DNA from 3 places in the Paenibacillus xylanexedens genome. Region 2 is predicted to be linked to each of the others. Evidence: riboswitches for the same ligand, from Rfam matches in the RefSeq annotation. Region 2 holds a riboswitch; each other region holds the start of a gene.
The links. A riboswitch is a leader RNA that binds a small molecule or an ion and turns the genes downstream of it on or off. The one in region 2 is predicted to bind thiamine pyrophosphate.
Positions count from the first base shown of each region.

Region 1: it holds a riboswitch for thiamine pyrophosphate, as region 2 does, so the genes downstream of both, BS614_RS05835 (ABC transporter substrate-binding protein) here and BS614_RS21245 (thiamine phosphate synthase) in region 2, are expected to answer to the same signal.
Region 3: it holds a riboswitch for thiamine pyrophosphate, as region 2 does, so the genes downstream of both, tenA (thiaminase II) here and BS614_RS21245 (thiamine phosphate synthase) in region 2, are expected to answer to the same signal.

Region 1 is NZ_CP018620.1:1,281,525-1,289,334, reverse strand. Features, by position in the region: gene BS614_RS05865 (Ig-like domain-containing protein) at 1-188, opposite strand, end outside; gene serS (serine--tRNA ligase) at 605-1,903, opposite strand; gene BS614_RS05855 (MFS transporter) at 2,291-3,526, shown strand; gene BS614_RS05850 (DUF2798 domain-containing protein) at 3,951-4,460, opposite strand; gene BS614_RS05845 (VOC family protein) at 4,635-5,021, shown strand; gene BS614_RS05840 (NAD-dependent epimerase/dehydratase family protein) at 5,039-5,794, shown strand; TPP riboswitch at 5,940-6,052, shown strand; gene BS614_RS05835 (ABC transporter substrate-binding protein) at 6,361-7,401, shown strand; gene BS614_RS05830 (thiamine-binding protein) at 7,656-7,810, shown strand, end outside.
Region 2 is NZ_CP018620.1:4,863,145-4,870,954, forward strand. Features, by position in the region: gene BS614_RS21210 (thiamine diphosphokinase) at 1-77, shown strand, start outside; gene BS614_RS21215 (C40 family peptidase) at 374-874, shown strand; gene BS614_RS21220 (response regulator transcription factor) at 985-1,689, opposite strand; gene BS614_RS21225 (ThiF family adenylyltransferase) at 1,809-2,858, opposite strand; gene BS614_RS21230 (thiazole synthase) at 2,855-3,622, opposite strand; gene thiS (sulfur carrier protein ThiS) at 3,625-3,828, opposite strand; gene thiO (glycine oxidase ThiO) at 3,825-4,991, opposite strand; gene BS614_RS21245 (thiamine phosphate synthase) at 5,009-5,671, opposite strand; TPP riboswitch at 5,897-6,006, opposite strand; gene BS614_RS21250 (ABC-F family ATP-binding cassette domain-containing protein) at 6,082-7,632, opposite strand; gene BS614_RS21255 (hypothetical protein) at 7,771-7,810, opposite strand, start outside.
Region 3 is NZ_CP018620.1:4,461,818-4,469,627, forward strand. Features, by position in the region: gene BS614_RS19715 (endo-1,4-beta-xylanase) at 1-1,639, shown strand, start outside; TPP riboswitch at 1,845-1,942, shown strand; partial or broken gene tenA (thiaminase II) at 2,057-2,719, shown strand; gene BS614_RS19725 (CotH kinase family protein) at 2,987-4,687, shown strand; gene BS614_RS19730 (L-dopachrome tautomerase-related protein) at 4,939-6,033, shown strand; gene BS614_RS31170 (cupredoxin domain-containing protein) at 6,274-7,128, opposite strand; gene BS614_RS19740 (CD3324 family protein) at 7,657-7,810, shown strand, end outside.

The sequences.
Region 1 (7,810 bases), 3.5 Mb from region 2:
AAACCTTCTACCGTTGCCATCACCTGAAGCGCAGCTGTTTCGGAAACACTCATCTTCTGCGGGCTGCTATTGGTTATTTCAATCGATTTCACGTCACCAGTAGCCGCCAAGGCCAACGAAGGGACCAGTATTGTTAATGCCATAATTAGAGCAAGTGTGCCTCGAAGCGCCAGTTTGATTCTACTCATTTCTATATCCATCTCCCATAATCCAATATTTTACTTCTATTATATTATATCGGATATGAATTGCATAAAGTTGAATAACATAAGTGAGAGTCTTGGAACAATTCATGATTTTCATTGTATAATATGGGAAGGTCGCGCCCTTGAATCTGGACAAATTGAAATCATTAACGAGCGTGAATGGAAGCTGCGTTAACATTTAAGAAATAATTTTATTTACTTACATAAACGAAGGAATTTTAATCAAAGAAGTAAGCTATATCTTAGGTCCAAGCACTTACCGGATCAGTTCAGCACAACATAGTAGGAAATTGGTTCGTTAAATATTGTTACCATTGAAAATGGGATGCCCATCGTCACATGCAACATGACGTGTGGAACATCCCCTTTTTGAATTACTAGAGCTTTAACTAACCTCTCTACTTCACTTCATCCTGCTCTGGCAAAATCAAGCTCTCGGCCCCGCCCATATAGGGCCGCAGGGCTGCCGGAATGCGAATGCTTCCATCCTCCTGCTGATGATTCTCAAGCAAAGGAATCAGGATACGCGGTGATGCCACCGCCGTATTATTCAGCGTATGACAATAGGCCAACTTGCCTTCGGCATCCAAGCAACGAATATTCGAACGGCGCGCCTGAAAATCATGCAGATTCGACGACGAATGCGTTTCTCCATATGCACCGCGGCTTGGCATCCAGGTCTCGATGTCATACTGTTTGTACGTTTTCTGCGACATATCTCCGGTACATACAGCGACAACACGATACGGCAGTTCCAGTAATTGCAGCAATTCTTCGGCGTGTCCAGTAATCTCTTGCAGCATGCGCTCCGATTCTTCCGCATCAGGGGCACAGAGAATGACCTGCTCAACTTTGGCAAATTGGTGCACACGGTATAATCCGCGTACATCCCGTCCGCCAGAGCCAACTTCACTGCGGAAACACGTCGATACCGCGGCCAGCTTCACAGGCTCTTGAACATCAACAATCTCATCGGCATAATACGAGACCAGCGGCACTTCAGAAGTTCCCACCAGCCACTTGTTCTCCCCTTCGAGTTCATAGACCTGATCTCGACCGGTTGGGAAGAATCCGGTGTTCACCAGCGCATCCTCCCTGACCATCAGCGGTACTTCCATTGGTGTAAACCCATGCTTCAGCAACAAATCCAACGCAAGTTGCTGTACTGCTCGATGTAATAACAGGCCAGCCCCTTTTAATACATAACTTCGTGTACCGCCAATCTTAACTCCACGGGGAATATCTATCAGATCATGCAACTCCCCAAGTTCCACGTGATCTTTGGTGTTATACTCGAACGTTGGCACCTCTCCCACACGTCGCAGCTCTACATTGTCTGCGTCCGACGTACCTTTTGGGGTATCCGGGGATACGATATTGGGTACCAGCCATTGCAGCTTGGTTACTTCCTCCTGCACAGGGGCGAGCCTCGCTTCCACCTGTTCCAACTGTTCATTGATCTGTTTCACCTGAGCCCGCAAACCCTCGGCCTGTTCCCGATTCCCGGCTTGCATGAGTCTGCCAATATCAGCAGATAACGTATTGCGCAACCTGCGACCTTCTTCCGATTCCTGCAAAAGTGTCCTGCGTTCCTCATCCCGCTCTAACAATGTGCGAATGTTGATCTTGATTTTTTTCCCGTCTGCTGCGGCCTGAACCTCTTCTGCATGTGCACGAATCCACTTCATTTCTAACATGGTCACCGTCTCCTTTGGCTGTAAAAATACAAAGAGCGCCCTCATCCCTTGGGACGAGGAGCGCTCTGCTCGCGGTGCCACCCAACTTGCTGAATCAGGATATCCTGCTTCCAGCCTCTTGGTCCGCGATAACGGGCGGTTCCGGTTAACTTGGGGAAATATCGCTCCCCTGGCGAAAACGCCTCCGAGTTGGATGCTCTTCAACGGCATGGTCCGATCTGTAATTGTTGGTCTCAGTATATACGAACGCCGGACCAGATTGCAACCTTCTGTATCGATCAGGAATTCATGGCACAACTTAACATGTCCTGTTATGATAGACTTTGTCTTCAAGATTGCGCTTTATTGTGATCCTCAATTTATGTATATAAGTAGAAGGGGTTCTTTATGAAAAAATTACTTTGGATCGGATGTCTGTCCTATTTCCTGATTGGACTTGCCCACGTTGTGCTCGGTTCCATTCTACCGGTTGCACTTGAACATTACGGCAAAGATTATAGCCAAGGCGGAACGCTGATCTTTGCCCAATTTGCCGGATTCCTGGGTGGTGTATTGTTATCTCCATGGCTGAACAGACGCTTTGGTAAACGGGGAGGCCTGTTAATCGCCACAGCACTACTCTGTATTGCAGAATTTTCCTATATGCTGTTGCCACCATGGGGCTGGATGTTCGTCATTGCACCCGCTGCCGGCTTTGGATTCGGAATGGTTGAAGCTGTTATTGGCACCATTATCATCGCTGCAATCAAAGACAATACAGCCGTTGCCATGAGTCGACTGGAAGTGTTATTCGGGATCGGAGCGATGGTCATGCCGCTCATTGCCAGCGGTCTGATTGCTGCCGGATACTGGCGTCTCTCCTTTCTCGTTGTTGCGATCTGCGCAGCGCTGACCTTTGTTTTCTGGGCAAAAGGATCATTCGGTGAACTCGATAAGTTTCTAGAGCGACAGAGTTCAAATCAAGCTCCCGTAAATACGCACTCTGCTGGGACAGCGGGTGAGATGCATCCCGCATCTGCAAGTACATCCAGTCCAACCTATCGTGGCCGTAACAGGACTCTTCTGGTATTATTCGTCCTATTCTTCTTCCTATATGTTGGCACAGAGATGAGTCTTGCGAACTTCATGCCAGCGATTCTGATTGAGAAAATGAACATGAAGGAAGCCGGAGCAGCCCTTAGTGTCACCTGTTTCTGGATTGCCATGTCCGTGGGACGGCTCTTCGCCGGGTATATCGCAGAGAAATTCCAATACCGCGTATATGTCCTGTACAGTTGTCTTGCATCTGTTCTCTTGTTAATGATATTTCCATTCACAAACCAAATCTGGTCTGCATTTCTCATCATCTTACTGCTTGGACTTGCGATGTCAGGGATATTCTCCATTGCCCTTGTCTTTGCCAGTAAACTGCTGCCCGGAACAGAAGAATCCACACCCAGCATTTTGATTGCCTCAGGTGGGGTTGGCGGTGCCATTCTGCCTTTGACTACGGGATGGAGTCTTGATCATCTGGCGGTTAATCAGTCTGCATGGATGCTTGCGATCTTTGCAGTTGGCCTGTTTGTCATTAGCGTAATCACGTATCAATGGCAGAACAAACATATAGTGAATTCTGCGACTTAACAGTTCTGTGTTGGTCTAGTCCTGAGGATTAGAAATACCTATTAAAGATATTGAAATGTCTACTGTCATGACCTGACAGTGGGCATTTTTTTGTAGCGTTACTCTGTTCTAATGAACCTAACACACGCTATTCCCATCCATTTCCGCATGTTTGAAATCTAACGAATCCTAGAGACGTTATTATAGATAATTAACTTCAATTAAATGCCTCGTTGGAGGTTTTTTGCATAATAACGCCGCTGAGATTCGTTAGATTTTTCATTCCTTAAAAACTGGCCTAATAAGGCGTTCTCGATTCGTTAGCGCTGTTATCATGGTGGCAAGTGTCCTATCTTTGCCTCTCTGATCACCTTTCATTAAAGGTGAGAATACGATCTATTCATTTGCACAAGATTGCCCAGGAAATACTTTGGGTCTGGGTGAATCACACACTTTTGTTAACGACAGGCATTACGGGCCCGTTATCCTTGATGAATTTACCGAATACATATCGCACGAGTGGTCCCAGAATGATTAACTGATATGGAAGCGCCAGGCTGAAGTTGCGAGCGATCGTCTGAAGATAGGTACGGAATATGGAACCCCCACTTAATTGGTCTGCAAGATACGCTGAAATCATTCCATACATGGACATGATCAGAACCATGCCAATCACCATGAAAAATGACATGACGAGCACACCCAAAATCTTGTTGGACTTGTCAAAGGGCAAGGAGAATGCAATCTTTCTCGCCACAGGGCCAACAATGAAAGACTCCACCAGAAACGCGATGACAAAACATAGTATGAATTGAAGCAGTATCTCAAGCGGGGACATCTTGCCGAGTAACCCACTGTGCCATAGATTGAAGAACATCATGACCAAGACCATTCCTATACACATCATTAATCCGAAAATAATTTGTTCCTTCTTGCTGGTTGGCAATTCTCTCATCCTCTCTGTTTACCTTCGTAATTATAGAGATGAGGAAACCCTCCACATAAGTGAACATTCTGTGAACAATTGTGATTTTTCCAATTTAAAACTATATTTGACAACCCCGTGGTATAGCCCTATGATATCCCTTAAAATGGTAGAAAATTTCACTATATAAGGAGGTTTTTGATTGTGAGTTTTCAAAAACGCATTGACCATATCGGTATTGCCGTGCGTGATCTGGAGACCACACTCCGTTTCTATACGGAGATTGTTGGTCTTGAATTGAAAGACCGGGTAACCCATACTAACGGCGTCATTCAGCTCGCCTTTCTTGGCTTCAATGGAAGTAACGAGACTGAGATTGAGTTAATTCAAGGGTACAGCGACAAGCTGCCTTCCGAAGGAACCGTGCACCATTTTGCCATCCACGTGGATGATCTTGATTCTGAGTACAAACGCATCCAAGCCACCGAAGCCGAATTTATCGATGGAGAGATCATCACACTGCCTAACGATTACCGTTATTTCTTCATCTATGGACCTGAAAAGGAATGGATTGAGTTCTTCCAGCGCTAAGAAATGGAGCTGATTTTATGAACATTTTAATTACCGGCGCAGCCGGAAAAATTGGACGTGACTTGTCCCAACACTTGTCAGAGACATTTCACCTGCGACTAACGGATTTAAATATCGACAGACTGCATACGTATCAAGGGACCGGCCATGAGATCATGACACTGGATGTGACAGATCCTGAAGCCTGTCAGCATGCTTGCGAAGGCATGGATGTGGTTGTACATCTGGCGGGAGATCCTTCACCGAATGCCGGATTTTATGAATCGTTGTTGGACATCAATATCAAAGGTACATTTAATGTATTCCGTGCAGCCAAGGACCAAGGTGTACGAAGAGTCATTCTGGCAAGCAGTGCACAGACGATCGAGGGGTATCCCATTGATGCTCAGGTCTATCCGGACATGCCGACACGCCCACGGAATTTGTACGGGGTTAGCAAATGTTTTGGAGAATCGCTCGCTTCCTATTTTGCGTATACCGAAGGTTTACAAAGTGTTGCGATACGTATAGGTGCATATGATGATTTTCAACCGGACGGACCAGTTCTGGAGGCAAGGGATATGAGCGCGTATATTAGTCCGTCTGACTTGTGTGATTTGATGTTCAAAGCAATTACAACTACAGATCTGGAACCCTTCACCATACTGCATGGGATCTCGAATAATCGGTTTAAACGATTAAATCTGGAAACCACTCAGAGACAGGTAGGTTATGACCCCAAATCCGATGCTTTTGCACTCAGCCAGATTTCCTTATATGATTCGCCACGATAATTATTGAAAATAACACATCTAAACAGGCTGTTATACATATGTATAATGGCCTGTTTGATAAGTTCATACATGTCCCTATCCAGTTCCTGACTGGACACGTTCCACCGGCTGGCCTATAATTACACCTAGTAATGCCCGTAACTTCATAGTTTCCCAGGGGAGTCGGAATTGGCCGGCTGAGAGTGTATCCCACCAAGATACTAACCCTTAGACCTGATCTGGATCATGCCAGCGTAGGAATCGGAGTATATCGAAATGGCACAGCCCTATGGCTGAACGCCACCTCTCTAACGCCTGCACGCGTCCCGGATTACGGGGCGCTTTTTTTGTTACTATCAGAAAGTATAAGTTTGGAAGCATCACCTTTCTGATATTGCAAGAAAAACTGCCGCTAAACGCGGTCTGGCTTCCTTGAATGACATCGATGGACGTTTACTTACGCTCAAAAATAACGTCATCCGGATCTCAACTGGTATAAATCTGTCGATTTATGCAAGATGATTGGATATGAAGCCAAGGAGTACCCCGTGCCAATCGGCCGGACATACCGAAGGAGAGAACCACAGATGAAATGGCGTAAAACGATGGGATTGTTGCTCTTATGCGTGCTTATGGTGACTGTAGCCGCATGTGGTGGCAAAGAAGCTGCCCCAGCTGGGCAGAACGGCAACACAAATACGGAAAGCAGCAACGAAGGTGACACTGCCGCCCTGAAAGATATTAAAGTGGTGCTCGACTGGACACCGAATACGAATCATACAGGCCTGTATACAGCTGTAGATCAAGGTTTTTATAAGGCCGAAGGCTTGAACGTGGAGATTGTACAACCAGGTGCCGGTGGCGCAGATACAATGGTTGCCTCGAATGAAGTGCCTTTTGGCGTAAGTTATCAGGAGAGTGTAACTCAAGCCCGCACACAGGGTGTTCCATTGGTCTCCATCGCAGCAGTTATTCAGCATAATACCTCCGGGTTCGCTGCTCCGGCGGATCGGAATATCAAGTCACCGAAAGATTTTGAAGGTAAAACCTATGGCGGTTGGGGTTCCCCAGTCGAAGAAGCCGTGATGCAATCCATTATGGAAGGCGACGGAGCAGATGTATCCAAAGTGAAAAACATTAACATGGGTGACGCTGACTTTTTCACCGCAGTGAAACGGGACATTGATTTCGCGTGGATTTTCTACGCCTGGACAGGTATTGAAGCCGAACTGCGCGGGGAACCAATCGACATGTTATATGTGAAGGATTATTCAGATGCATTGGATTACTACACGCCTGTCCTCGTAACAAACGAGCAGACGATCCAAAACGACCCTGAGTTGGTGAAAGCATTCCTGAAGGCCACTTCAGAAGGGTATCAATATGCGATTGATCATCCCGAAGACGCAGCGAACATTCTGATTAAGGCCGTACCGGATCTGGATAAAGACCTCGTACTGGCAAGCCAGAAATGGCTTAGTCCAAAGTACACAGATGACGCCCCGCGCTGGGGTGAGCAAAAACAGGAAGTGTGGCAGAACTATACCGACTGGATGTTTAGCAAAAAACTGCTGGATGAACAGATCGATGTGAGCAAAGCATATACAAACGAGTTTTTACCCCAATAAAAATTGCTTAAGTTTAACTTTTTTACACAAGAACGAAGAGTGCAGAACCCATCTGAAGAAGCGAAGCGCTCACCTAAAAGCTTTCTGAAAGAAAGCTCCTTCGGAAGCATATGCTATCCCCGGATTTCCTCCATTAGAACTCATTAAAGAAATCCGGGGATAACAGTGATCGGAAGAGGGTACTGCAATCGGAGTGATAAGTGTAAACCTGGTTCAATTCATGTAATTTATCACGAAAGGAGCCGTGATCTCTCATGGCAAGCACACTACTTAGCATTCAGGTTATTCCGAAAACGCCAAATGGCGAGAACTCTTATCCTTATGTAGATCGCGCCATTGAAGTTATTCAGCAATCCGGCCTGAAATATCAGGTGAACGCGCTCGACACCACAATGGAGGGGGAACTGGA
Region 2 (7,810 bases):
GCAACCAACTCTTAGGCTCCTCCGGTACAGTCACTATCGATAGCGGCTTATTACTGATTATTCAGAGCAAAGATTGAATCTATTCAAATGCTTTATAATTATTTATTACGTTTTTGTAACCAGTGATTCAACGAAGAAAATAGGTTCACACATAACAAAGACCCTTGATATTCAAGGGTCTTTGTTGTTTCATCATTATCCTCCATACGTCAATGATTGATTTTTTGACATTTTTAATCATATTTTAATAAACATACCCAAACCATTGCGGCGCAAGGGATTACACTTCCCTATCCAATTTCTAGGCTGTTACAAAGCTGTTATACTCGCTCTAGCAACTTAACGAAAACGAATTTTGGAGGTACTAACTAACATGAAAAAAAACATCTTTGTCCAAAAGGCCGTAACCGTCGGGTTGTGCGCTACACTAGGTTTTGGAGCTGTATTAATGACTAACGCACCTGTTGCACAGGCAGCAACTGCTTCTGTATCCACAGGTCAACAGATTGTTAACTATGGTAAACAATTCACTGGAACTCCATATAAATTTGGTGCTTCAACCTCAACAACCAAAGTTTTTGACTGCTCTTCTTTTATGAAATATATTTTCAAAAAGTATGGTGTAGACTTGCCGCGCACTTCCGTGAGCCAATCCAAAGAAGGCACAGCTGTGTCCAAAGCTAATCTGCGTGTCGGAGATCTGGTATTCTTCTCCAGTGGTAGTCGTTCTACCGGTTCCAATGTCACTCACGTAGGCGTTTATGCGGGAAATGGTAAGATTCTGCATACGTACGGATCTCCAGGCGTAACCCTCTCTGATCTGGACTCTGGTACTTGGAAGAGAACGTATGTTAAAGCTCGTCGTGTGCTTTAGAATCACATCATAGCTAATCAGTAAGGACCGGAGGTTACTATCCGGTCTTTTATTTTTCACCCTCTTTTTGCCACACTCTAAACTGGTGATTCATGGAATGCGGTGAAAATCTAATTTTTATCATGAAGCATATAACCGATCCCACGCACAGTATGAATCAGTTTCACACTTCTTCCCTTATCCACCTTTACCCTCAGATGTTTGATATACACATCCACAACGTTGGTATCCATCGCATACTCATATCCCCATACTTCCCGCAAAATATCACTCCGGGTACATGCTTCATTCACATGCAGGGCCAGAAATTCCAGCAATTCGTACTCTTTTGGTGTTAATGTCAGGTATTCACCCGCACGACTTACCCTTCTTGAGCGCAAATTCACTTTAAGATCATGAACTACAATTACTTCCTCACCCTCTGGTGTTGCATTCGCAAAAACACGCAATAAATTTCGTATTCTGGCAAGCATCACGGTCATGTGGATAGGTTCCTCCATCACGTCATTAGCTCCATAATCCAGCCATTCCACGATGAACTGAGGAGATGCATTTGAAGTAATAACCAGTAGAGGTATAACCTGACCTTTATCTAACCATCGTTTTAATTCTAATTTCTGATCCTGGCCACAATGTTTCGTCCCCTCTTCCCGGTCTACCAGGATGATCAGGTTAATATGCAGTAACGAAGGCTCTACGGATTGGTTTAGTTCAGACCACTCCATTTGTTGCACCTCATACCCTTCGCTACATAATAAGTCCTGAATAAGGCTGACCTGTTCTCCTGCTCCAATCAGCAAAATGGCTGTTTTCACTGTTTTTCACCCGGCCTGTCTCTATCCCCGCTGCTCGCAGCAATGGTTGGTACAGTTAGCATGCCGTAAAATGAAAAAGTCCATTCCCTCAAGGGAACAGACTTTGCTTCTTTCTTGCTTTAACCAAAGTAACGATGGACGAGCGTACGTGCTTCAGCTGTGTCTTTTGTTCCGTGTACGAGGACACGTCCATCCTGGAAAATGACCATTCTATGGACTCCTGTTGTAAAAGAAACCAGAAACGGATTGGATTCCACTTTTCCTTCTTGAAGCCTGTTCAGGCGATCTGCTGTATGTTGAAGATCCAGATTCATGCGCCGTGCAGGTCGGATCTGAACGGTGTCCCTGCCACACAACACATCGGTTTTCTCCAGATTGGATGCAGAAAGATATGGATACGTTGCCGAAGTACCGCAGGAAGGACAGTCTTGCTTTTTCGCACCATCCACATTGATGGATATGTATTCATTCCTCCACACGTCAAATGACAATAACTTACATCTCAATGCATTGGCATTGCCACTAAGTAACTTCATCGCTTCTGCTGTCTGATTCGCCGTTACCATCTGTACCGCTTGAGGTATGATGCCAGACGTATCACAGGTATCTCCACCCAGAGGGACTTCACCCAGCAAACAATTTAAACATGGCGTATCTCCGGGCATAAACGTATAGGTGATGCCGTAACTACCTACGCATCCACCATAAATCCAGGGAATACGGTGTTTCTGTGCCATATCGTTAATGAGTAGTCGGGTATCAAAGTTATCCGTTGCATCCATGATCAAGTCTGTATGCTGAACGAGTTCTTCCAACTCATCTACTCTGACGTCCAACACTTTCCCTTCCACATAGACCGTGGAATTAATGGCAGATAAACGTTTTTCCGCCGCCATTGCCTTCGGTATCCGCTCAAGCGCGTCCTGTTCTACATATAATTGCTGCCGCTGCAGGTTACTCCACTCCACATAATCACGATCCACAATCGTTAAGTGTCCGACTCCTGAACGAACTAACGTTTCTGCAATTCCTGTTCCGAGTGCGCCAGCGCCTACAATTAAAACTCTGCTGCCCTTTAATCTGGCCTGGCCTTCCTTGCCAAGTGGCGCGTACCGTTCCTGTCTGGAATAACGATCAGCCTGCTCGGAAGATGTTATTTGATCTGTCATGTATGAACCATTCCTTCCACCGGACTACTGGCTGCTGCATAACGCTTTACGGGAATCATGCCTGCCTCATATGCCAATCTACCCGCTTCTACCCCCAATCGCATCGCTTTAGCCATGCTCACTGGATCCCCGGATCCGGATACGGCTGTATTTAACAATACGCCATCGGCACCAAGTTCCATCGCATAAGCAGCATCTTTTGGGGAGCGCAATCCTGCATCCACAATTACAGGTACAACGGCCTGCTCAATGATGATCTCAAGGTTATAGGGATTGATGATGCCTCTGCCCGCTCCGATGGGAGAAGCGCCAGGCATTACAGCATGTACACCAAGCAATTGTAGCCTTTTGGCCAGAATGACATCATCCGAAATATAAGGCAATACCGTGAAGCCCTTTTCAAGCAAAATTTCGCAAGCCTTGTACGTTTCAATCGGATCTGGGAGTAACGTGATTCCATCTCCGATGACTTCGACTTTTATCATATCACAAAGTCCTGAAGCCCGCGCAAGCTCGGCAATCCGCACCGCCTCTTCCGCAGTGGAAGCCCCTGCCGTATTCGGAAGAAGTGTGTATTTATCCAGATCCAACGTATCCAGGAAGTGCTTCTGATTACGTTCCTCCAAATTCAGACGACGAACAGCAAAGGTCAAAACTTCCGTTTCAGATGCTTCCACAGCCTGAGTTTGCACTTCCAGATCCGAAAACTTGCCTGTTCCGAGCAACAATCTGGACTCAAACGTATATTTACCAATGTTCAACATCATCAACCGCCTCCTACAAAATGTACAATCTCAATTCGATCGCCTTCTCTTAATACTGTCGTTTCATGATACTCGCGGGTTAAAATATGCTTATTCAGCTCTACAACTACAGTCTTGACTTGCAGATCAAAAGATTGAAGCAGTTTATCCACACGATTCAATCTGTCTTCAATCTCCATCCGTTGACCATTAACGATGATATTCACTGCACCACTCCCTTTCTGTTCAATCGCTCAGGGCTCAGTGCCTCAATTCCGAGCTCTTCTGAGCTTTTGCCCGCGAGCAATTCAGCGATTAGTCTGCCTGTTATCGCACTGAGCAAAATACCGTTACGGTAATGTCCAAAGGCGGCAAACAGCCCGGGAACACTTTCGCAAGCACCTATATAAGGCAGACCATCCGGAGTTGCCGGCCTTACGCCTGCCCACGCCCGCAAAAATTGTGCCTCTTTCATCCCAGGCACCCAGTGGGTAGCCGCTGTTAATAGCTTCTGAACACCCTGTACAGAAACGTTCAAATCCGTTCTGCCTGGCAGACTGGTTGCCCCGAGCCAAACCTCTCCATTGGCTTTGGGAACAATATAGATATCCTCTGCATACACCGTTCTGTCAGGTCTGTACCCTGCATGTTCATCTGAGAACTGAACGGCGGCTATTTCACCTTTTACCGACCACACAGGCAAGCTCAGATTCACATGTCTCATCAACTCTTCACTCTGTAATCCAGCCGCTATAATGACATGTTTGCATTTCATCTCACCGATCGATGTGGTGATCCCCTGCACGCCGTGTTCGTTTGCTTGCAGACGTATATCCTGTATGTCCTCCATAACCCGTGCTCCCAATGCTTGAGCGGATTCAGCATATGCCTTCGTTAGATGGACTGGAAGAATCTCACTCTCGTAAGGTCTGTAGTAGGCTCCATACGTATCTCTGTTAAGCCATGATGCCTCCTGTTGCACAACGGAACGGTCCCACCACACCTCATCAGCAGACAACGCAGACTTCCGATTGTCCTTATAACTACTTAATTCACTGTATGAACGAAAAGGAGTTAGGAATCCCTGGCGTTGCAGGCCAGTCTCTACCTCACTGAGTGAAGCCATTAGCACCTGTTGCTCAATAAGTAAATGTCTACTCTGCCTAGCGAGCTTAGCCATCAAAGGATGAGCAAAATCCTCACTATCTGCCGCCAGCATTCCAGCCGCCGCGCAAGAAGTGCCTCCTGCAATCGCCGAACGCTCCAGTAACAGCACATCCTGTCCACGGAAAGCAAGCTCATACGCAATGGCACAACCAACAACGCCTCCACCTACAATAATCGTTTCTGCATGAATCTTATCCGGTCTATCAGTAATGATCTTTTTCATCCTCTCATCTCCTTGATTCAGCGACTCAGACTTTCTGTAGCAACGATAGCCTGCCTTAATAATGCAGCCGCCCGATCCGGGGAATCGCTCGCCCATACATTCGAGATCACAGCGACTCCCTGTGCGCCTGCAAAGCGAATAGCGTGAATGTTTCCCGGTTCGATGCCCCCAATCGCCATGACAGGAATGGAGACACCAGAGCACACTTCAGCCAGAGCATATAATCCTCTTGGTTCAAGATCCGGCTTACTGTTGGTTGCGTAGACATGCCCGAAGAATAGGTAATCGGCTCCCCGTTCTTCAGCGATTTTTGCCTCATCGATTGAATGAACAGATACACCCAGACGAAGTCGCTGCACATTGCTTATAACAGCAGGGTTGTAGTTACGTATTGCATCTTGCCCCCAATGTACACCGCCATAGATATCATTCTGTGAAGGTAGCTCTGAACCATTGATAACGATACGACAAGATGGAACGCCAATACCACGCAGACTTTCAGCCCAACCGATCTTGTCTTGCCATGTGAGTTGTTTTTCTCGTATGTGAATATAGTCCACCCATGGCCAAACGTCCTTTGCAGCTTTTACAAAAGATGCTTGATCCCCTGCACCCGTAGATACAACATGCAGTTCAAATGATCCGTGTACATGTTCATGAGAAAATACCGTACTGTTCATCTCCTTCCAGGCGTGAATGCTATGAAAACAAAAAAAGCCACTCCCGTAGGGGAGTGGCTGCGTATTAATTATAGGACCAGATGACTGACTGATACATACAGTTCATTTCGTGCAATAAAGCTATAGACCTTATAGCCATAACCTTATACACGCAACTGCATGTTTCAATTTACTAAGCAAGACGGTTGAATTCTTTCGAATTGCCGTTTGCTCACATCATTCACTGAAACGCGCTCGCCACTTCCCTACGCTGGTATGATCCAGATCAGGTGCAAAGGGTCCGGAATCGCATTCTTCCATCTCAGCCACATCGTGCGGCCCCCCTAGTGTTCATATGAAGTTGTAGCCTATGTTACCATAGAAGGATTTTTTTGTCACCGTTCATTTCTATTAAGCGTTGCTTGAATTGTCTAGTTTTTCTCAGACCATTCTTCAACATTCCATGTTTTGGTAACCCAACCCTCGTAGAAATCAGGTTCATGAGATACCAGCAACACCGTTCCCTTGAATTCTTGCAAGGCACGCTGTAACTCAGCTTTAGCTGTGACATCCAAATGGTTCGTCGGCTCATCGAATAGAATCCAGTTACTTTCACGCATCAAGAGTTTGCATAACCGAACCTTGGCTTGTTCTCCACCACTCAGCATGTTAAGCGGACGGGTAATATGCTCATTTTTCAACCCACAGCGAGCGAGATGACCCCGGACTTCATTTTGGGTCAGATGTGAAAACTCATTCCAGACATCCTCAATCGGCGTGATATTCCCAGCACGAACTTCCTGCTCAAAATAGGCCGTTTCCAGATAATCTCCCAAGAAAGTCTTTCCACTAAGTGGAGATATTTTTCCCAGGATGGTTTTTAACAGCGTCGATTTACCCACACCATTACAACCTACGATGGCAATTTTCTCACCACGTTCAATTGTCATTGTCATTTTGGGCAGCAAAGGATACGTATATCCAATTTCAAAATCAATGCCCTCAAAGACCGTTTTGCTGCTCGCGCGGGCATCCTTGAATTTGAACGTTGGTTTGGCCGCTTCATCTGGACGATCAATACGTTCAATTCTGTCCAGTTGCTTCTCCCGGCTCTTCGCTCGACCAGAAGTTGAAGCACGTGCCTTGTTACGCTGAATGAAATCTTCCTGTTTCTTGATGTACTCTTGCTGTTTCTCGTACGCATCAATATGCTGGGCTTTATTCATATCAGCCATCTCAAGGAACTTGTTATAGTTCGCTGCATATCGCGTTAATTTGGCAAATTCCAAATGATAAATGACATTTACGACTTCATTCATGAATTCCGTGTCATGGGAGATTAAGAGGAACGCGTGCGGGTAGTCCTTCAGGTAACGTGACAACCATTCAATGTGCTCTACATCCAGATAGTTGGTCGGCTCATCCAGCAAAAGAGCTGTAGGTTTCTCGAGCAGAAGCTTGGCAAGAAGCACCTTGGTACGTTGTCCACCACTTAGAGCTGCGACATCCCGATCAAGACCAATTGCGGACAAACCAAGACCATTGGCCATCTCTTCGACTTTTACGTCAATCAGATAAAAATCGCCCTGCTCCAGTTGTTCCTGAATATCGCCCATCTCTTCCAGCAACTGCTCCAGCTTATCTGGATCTGCATCTGCCATCTGGTCCGTAATATTCATCATTTCTTTTTCCAATTCAAGCAACGGAAGGAATGCATCTTTAAGCACGTCACGTATGGTTTTGCCTGGCGTAAGCTTCGTGTGCTGATCCAGATATCCATAACGGACCTTAGGTGTCCATTCCACTTTTCCACTATCTTTAAGCAATTTACCGGTAAGGATGTTCATTAATGTGGATTTACCCACACCATTGGCACCAACAAGTCCTACGCGCTCTCCGGCAAGTAAACGAAACGATACATTCTTAAATAACGTGCGATCTCCAAAATTGTGACTTACGTTCTCTACTGACAATAAACTCATAAGATGAGGTTGCTCCTATCTATTAGACATTACTTTTATTATTGTTCCGAAACCCTATTCTAGCACAGGTCCCGTCTTTTCTGAAAGTAATGTAAACAGTTCAGGAACCTCTTACATGATTTTGTCATACAGGCTACCCTAACGATTAGAGCATTTATATTCGAAATAGCCTTGTGCA
Region 3 (7,810 bases), 400 kb from region 2:
ACGTAAAAGTCCCTTTTATGAACTAATCGGTCCGGATTACATTGAGAAAACCTATGAATTCGCTCGTGCAGCCGATCCGAATGCCAAATTATATTACAACGAATACTTCACGGAAATCCCTGAGAAAAGAGAGCATATGTATCAGTTGGTCAAACGACTGAAAGAGAAGGGGCTCATCGATGGTGTGGGTTTGCAATCCCACTATAACCTCGAATCCCCGCCCATCAAGGAAATTGAAAAAACGATCAACATGTTCGCCGAACTTGGATTGGATATTCAGATCACGGAACTGGATGTGGATAGCGGAATTCCATTTGGTGAAGAGATGTCCGATGAAGTTGCGGTAAAGCAGGCGTATCGATATAAGGAACTGTTGGATTTGTACAAAAAACACAAAGATCACATTTCTTCAGTTACCTTATGGGGACTCCAAGATGAGAAGTCTTACAACAACCAGGCCATGCTGTTTGATTCAGCCCTGAAGGCCAAAAAAGCATACTGGGGACTCGTGGATGAATCCAGCTTGCCTGTGTTGACACAGAGAGCCGTCTCACTTTCGGGTAAACCGGATATCAAAAAACAGTCACAAGATCCTCTCTGGAACAAAGCGGTGTCTACTCCACTGAAGGGTGACTCTTCGGGATCAGCCAATTTCCGCACCTTATGGGATTATAGTAACCTGTATATCCTTGTGGATGTTCAGGATGCGAAGGCAGATGTGAATGACGGAGTAGAACTCTTTGTTGATCTCAATAATGGCAAGACCACCTCATATGAAGCAGATGACCGATACATTATCATTAAGCGGTCGGGCAAAGCTGAGGGTGCGGAGCGACGTTCATATCGTGTACGCGAGACAAAAGCCGGATATCAGGTTGAATTGTCCATTCCATGGGGTGGTATCCAAGCCGATTCAGAATATGAAGTTGGCTTGGACATCCGTGTGACTGATGGCGGTTCAAGTGGGACACAACCTTATAATCCACTGTACTGGAATGATCGAACACAATCTCAGGAGCAAGATACAAGCAAATACGGCGTAATTCAACTCGCCCCTATGCCCAAATATGCACAAGCTGTGCAAGGGATTGTTCAGATTGATGGGAAGAAAGACGCCCTATGGAATAAGGCTGTACCATTTGAAGTAAAACGGTTGAATGAGACCGAAGGTGCAGAGGCAGTGGCTCGCGCAATGTGGTCAGGTGAGTATCTATACCTGCTGATCGACGTCACTGATCCAAACATCATTACAGACAGCATCAACCCATGGGATCAGGATTCGGTTGAGATTTTCCTGGACGAGAATCACCAGCGCACACCATATTTTCAATATGATGATGCCCAGTTCAGAATCAGTGCAGACAATGTGGGAACCTTTGCAGGGGGAGCCTCACCCGGACGCCTTGTAAGTGCTGTGAAGAAAACGAATAAAGGATACCTCGTAGAAGCCAGAATCCAGTTGAATTCACTGACGCCAAAGGCTGGAAATGTTCTCGGTTTCGAGCTTCAAATTAACGACAACCAGGGCGGAGGTAAGCAGAGCGTAGCCAAGTGGAATGATGCGACCAATGAAAGCTGGAGAAACACTTCCCAGTACGGAATACTCACTTTTGTCGGAAAGAACAAACTCGGGCAGTAAACCATCGGCAGTAATTGTAAGAATAGAAACCATCATAACAGTGGCTAAAACTCAACCATTGTTGTGATGGTTTTTTGTCGTTTACATACATCACTCAAGCTGATGAGGGCGATACAATCTGCCTTGACTATATTTAACAGCCCTTGATATACTAAATAGATGTTATTTTTTCTTTATGCGGATAAGAAAGTAATCAACTACATACAACCGTTTGCGAGGGAGCCTTAACCGGCTGAGAGGGTGTTAAACCGACCTTACCTGATTTGGATCATGCCAACGTAGGGATGCAACGATGAAACACTGCACTTGGGTAGCTTATGCGAACCCCCTTGTTTTTGTGTATTTGTCTGCGAAACATCCTATGGATGTTTCGTTTTTTTGTTTTTAAATACGTACATTGATGAACTGGAGGAACACATGTTGACTATTTCAGAGAGATTATATCAGGCAGCGCAGCCCGTGTGGAAGGAATGTCTCGAGCATCCCTTTGTTAAAGGAATCGGAGATGGTTCCTTACCGGTCGAACAATTTCGTTATTATTTGCTGCAAGACTACTTTTACCTGTTCGATTATGCCCGCGTATTTGCACTAGGTATCGTCAAGTCGCACGACCCCAAATTGATGCAGTTTTTTAGTAAAAACGTAGATAACATCCTGAATGGTGAAATGAAAATTCATCGTTCTTATATGGAGCGATTAGGAATAACAGAGGATCATGTTTTTTAGGTAAAACCTGCACTGAAAAATGCAGCCTATACTAATTATATGCTCTCTGTTTCCCATGCGGGTGGCATAGCAGAAGTACTTGTATCCATTCTGGCCTGCTCATGGAGCTATGCGGAGATCGGTCAAGTCCTTGCTCAAAAGCCGGGTGCAGCTGAGCATCCCTTTTATGGAGAGTGGATCACAGGATATGCTTCCTCTGAATACAACAGCAGCAATCAATCCCTTGTGACGTTAACGGATAAGCTATTAGAAGGCTGTAGCGAGGAAACATACCAACGGATGGAAGATATTTTCGTGATGTGCAGCCGCTTTGAGCTTGATTTTTGGGAGATGTCATGGAGGCTGGAGCCTTAAGTTCACTGGTAGTTAATCCAATTAGAGAGTAGCGTCCATAAACAGGATGTTGCTCTCTTTTTCTATATCCGTTGTGCAAAACAGCCTGCCATGTTTATTTTTATTGCCGGCATATCTATCGCTTCTATAGGCAGAATGCTTGATGGGAGTAATCCGAGCTTTTCGTTTGTTATTTTTGTGTCTCATTCAGATTCATTTAAGAATTGCAATTTATGATAATTACATGCGAAAAGATACAACAACAATAATAATAATGAGGTGATGGCAATGAGTATATACAAATGGCCTAAATTTATCGGTGTAGCGGTGCTATGTACTGCGATGCTGACGGCATGCAGCTCGACTAATGAAGGGAATGGGGAGTCGGAAAGCAATTCGACTGAAAAGGAACAAACGACTACGGATAATCAGAGTAAAACGGAGAATACTGCGCAGACAGTAGGATATGCCGATCAAATCAACAAGACTGAGGTTATGTCCATTTCAATTGATGTGGATGAAGAAGCATGGAAAAAAATGCTGGACACTGCAACAGAGGAACAGTACATCTCAGCTAATATTACAATTAACGGAACGACGATTGAAAACGTCGGGATTCGTCCAAAGGGTAACTCCAGCCTGCGGCAGGTCGCTGGCGATGATACAACGGATCGATATAGTTTCAAAATCAAGTTTGATGAATACGTCAAGGATCAAACGTGGATGGGATTGGACAAGCTCGTTGTGAACAACATGATTAGCGACAATAGCTATATGAAGGAATATTTGAGTTATGACATTATGAGTTATATCGGCGTAGATGCACCTTTATTCGCATTCTCCGATATTAGTGTAAATGGAGAGACTTGGGGCTTGTACCTGGCTGTTGAGGACATTGACAGTGGATATCTCGCTCGAGCCAAGAATGACGTGGGTGAACTTTACAAGCCGAACAATGATGACAACATGGGGCCAGGAGGTATGGGAGGGCCAGAAGGCAATCCTTTTGCACAAGGATATGGAGATATGCAGCCTCCTAATGAAGGTATGGCGCCACCGGATGGTGCAAGTCCGCCGGATATGAACAGCGGGACAGGGGAAGATGGTGCGAATACACTACCGGAAGCAGGTATGAAGGGGAACCGTGGTCCGGGTGGTATGGACGGAAGCGGGAATGGTGTTTCATTGGTGTACACGGATGATGAATCATCCAGTTACTCCGCGATCTTCGACAATGCTGAGACCAAAACAACAGAGGAAGATCATCAGCGTGTCATTGAATCGCTCAAAAACTTGAGCACAGGTACCGAACTGGAGAAATATGTGGATGTGGACGAAGTTCTGAGGTATTTTGCAGCCCACACGGTGGTTGTCAATATGGATAGCTACACGTCCGGAATGGGACATAACTATTATTTGTATGAGAACGATGGACAGATTAGTATGTTGCCTTGGGACTACAACATGGCCTTTGGCGGATTTGGCGGATTTCAAGGTGGTTCTGCATCCGACATCGTGAATCTGGCGATTGATACGCCGGTATCAGGGGTCACCCTGGAGGAGCGTCCAATTTTGGGCAAGCTGCTTGAGGTGCCTGAGTATAAGGCCAAGTATCACGAATATTTGCAGGAGATCGTAGATGGATACTTTGCAGACGGAAAATTTGAAGAAAAAGTGCAGAGTCTGAACAACATGATCGCGGAATATGTGAAACAAGACCCTACAGCATTTGTCACCTATGACAAGTACGAGGAAGCTGTTGCAGAATTGACCAAACTTGGCACGCTGCGTGCAGAAAGTATACAGGGGCAATTGGACGGAGATATTCCTTCCACGACCGAGAAACAGAAAGAGAACTCGGATTCGCTGATTGATGCTTCTTCGGTTGATCTCTCCAAACTGGGTGAAAATAAAATTCCAGGAGGCATGGGAATGGGAGGTGGCGGTCGTGGAGCTGCAAAGGGTGATCAATCTCAGGAAGGGAAATAAGAAGAATTACGCAAAGCAAACAGATAATCAAGATGAGTTCAGCGATCAGCAAAAGATCTGACATTGAAGTAGATGGATAGCCTGACATTTAATAAAACCAATGCGTACCGACATTTTGTCGTTCGCATTGGTTTTTTGTTCCTTGGACATTTTCAAAAACACGTAGAAAAAGACGATTAAGGGCCAGGTATTAGAAAAAGTCTGGAACATATTATAGGTAATATCTATTCAAATATGTTAAGGAGGATGTCATAAAACCTATGTTACCTATGGAAAAGTATTTCGGTAAGTTGGAACACGTTTATTCATTTTATGGGGCTATGCCTACAGGCGTTAGTGTATCAGAAACCGGGCGTATCTTTATTTGCTTTCCGAAATGGGGAGATGACGTAAGGTTTACGGTAGCGGAAATTGTTGAGGGTCAGGTGCAGCCTTTTCCGAATTTAGAAACGAATTTGATCAACCCGTTAAATATCAAAATGTCATTCATCAGTGTCCAAAGTGTAATTGCAGATGGAAGGGGGACCCTATGGGTATTGGATACGGCTGCACCAAACTTTTCTGAGCCTATGAAAGGAGGGGCAAAATTAGTCGCTGTAGATTTAAAAACAAATACAATAAGGAAAGTATATACTTTTGCAGAAGATGTGGTCTTGCCGACAACATATCTGAATGATGTCCGGTTTGATTTCCGAGTGGGTAAAACAGGTTATGCATATATAACAGACTCTTCTTCCAAAGGTCCAGGCGCTATTATCGTTGTAAATTTAGAAAATGGAAATGCGTATAGACGGTTAAATGGAGCAAATTCAACTTCACCTGATCCTTATTTTGTGCCGAAAGTGGAAGGTAAAATTTTGATGAATCGAAACACCGATGGTTCGACATCTCCCTTTCAATTGGCCTCTGATGGTATAGCGATCTCCCCAGATGGAAAAATGTTATTTTTTTGTCCACTATCCAGTCGTTATCTATACTCAATCTCAACAGAAGCCTTGCGAGACAGAACGATACCGGATCTCAATTTAAGTTATCTTGTGCAGTATTGGGGAGAAAAGGGAGCTTCTGATGGAATGATAACGGATGTAAAAGGAAACGTATATGCTGGAGATTATGAAAATGATAGTATTCGAAAAATATTGCCGAATGGAATCATGGAAACCATCGCCCATGATCCGAGAATTTTATGGCCAGATACTTTTTCGATTGGTCCGGATCAATACTTATATGTAATTGTCAACCAATTACATAGGCAGGCAAGATTTCATTACGGTAAAGACCTGCGACAAAAACCCTATAGTTTACTACGTATAAAAATTGATGAATTACCTGCTCCTACCTTTTGATATACATCCCTCTTTACAAAGCAGATTCTATTTGCGTAGAAAATGTATTTTATTTTTTTAATACATGATCCAGAACTTGAGGTGAGAGGAATGCAACAATTACATTTAGGAAGGCTCATGTTCGCCATCACTACATTAATTACAGTTGGGGCGGCTAGAAGAGAGACTTGATTGAGGAAACCAAAAAACTCTCCAAAGGGAGAGTTTTTCTATGCGGTGAGCAATTATAGTATATCTTCGTTATACAACAGTAATGGTTCCATAATACATATACATGCCACAATTGAAGTGATAGGTTCCAGGTTTCAAATCATCTAAGGTAATGAAATTGTCTCCCTTTTCAAGATACACATCTATACCTAAATCCGTAGACTCAACGCTTTTTATACACGTATAGCCTGATTGTTTTATGAAATTTAATTTTGTCGGAACACCAGATTTAACGACAATGTTTTCTTGGCTAAAGCCAGTGGATTTTACATCCACTGAAATAACTTGATAGCCTTCATTTTCTTGAACAGAACTCTGTTCCTTACTTTGAGAAGAAATTATAGAAGTTCGACTATCTTGATACTGATTAAATAACAGTAAACCCACCGACACCGTTCCAAAGGCAACCGTTATTATCCCTGCAATAAAGGGTACGCTGATCCCACTGCTTTTCGTTATGTTAGTTTCTACTGAATCTGAATTAGTTATTTGAAGAATAACACAAAATATAAGGATAAACACGATATCAACAAACAACGCCATGATATACGTAAAACCAAGCATAGATCCGAGCATGGCCCCCATCATTCCACCCATGATTCCAGCTAACATGCCATCCAACGATGCCAGTACACTCACTGGTTTTCCTGCAAGATAACCGATACCTAAACCGAATAAAATAGCGATAATTGAAGGGACGGACAAATCGTGATCAAACACAATTCCCAGTTGAAAACCTAGTGCAAGACTAGACATCATTCCAATACTCATGGCAATCATCATTCCAGTCATACCTGTGACTCTCTTTTGTCGTTTATTGGTATTCAGAACGATGTATCCGGATAAAAAGACAATCATTAATATGCTTAATAATGTTAGTAACATTATTATAAGCCTCCTGATATATAAATTTTTAAATAAATATTCACTACACATTGTAGTGTATTTGATAAATTTAAAACAGATTAAAATCGAAATATTCAGTAATTGTTCATAAATTTATGTCACCATGCGTAAGTCGAATCTGTCCTTTGACGCACCATGCACAAACGGTCCCCGGCAAACAGTTGGGCAATTCATCCGGCGGTTCTTGTAACTGGACCTCGGTTCAAGTACCTTTCTTGGAACTTCAATATAAGCGTACAATCGTGTCAGCCCCTAAAGACATGATTAAACATTTGAACAACAAGCCCTGATATAATAAGCAAATAGCAACTATCTATTTTCTGGAGGTGAGGCTATTGAAAACAATCGGGGTAGGATTCTTACATGCACGGCTCTATGCAAAGCCAGTGAAGGATATGGCAATGCTTTGCATAGAGCCCGGGAATAATCACATTGCCAACGACGAATCGTAATATTCCACTAACTGGCTTTGCACCTTATTGATCTATTAAATAAGGAGTGAGGCCCATGAAATATTCAAAAGCCGAGTCTATTTTTCCGGAAGAATTGTTACGTATCATTCAGGAATACGTTCAAGGGGAATTGGTTTATATCCCAAAACCCAAAGAGGCGCACCTAAAATGGGGCGAGAAAACAGAGAGCAAGAGCAGGGTCTCTGCTC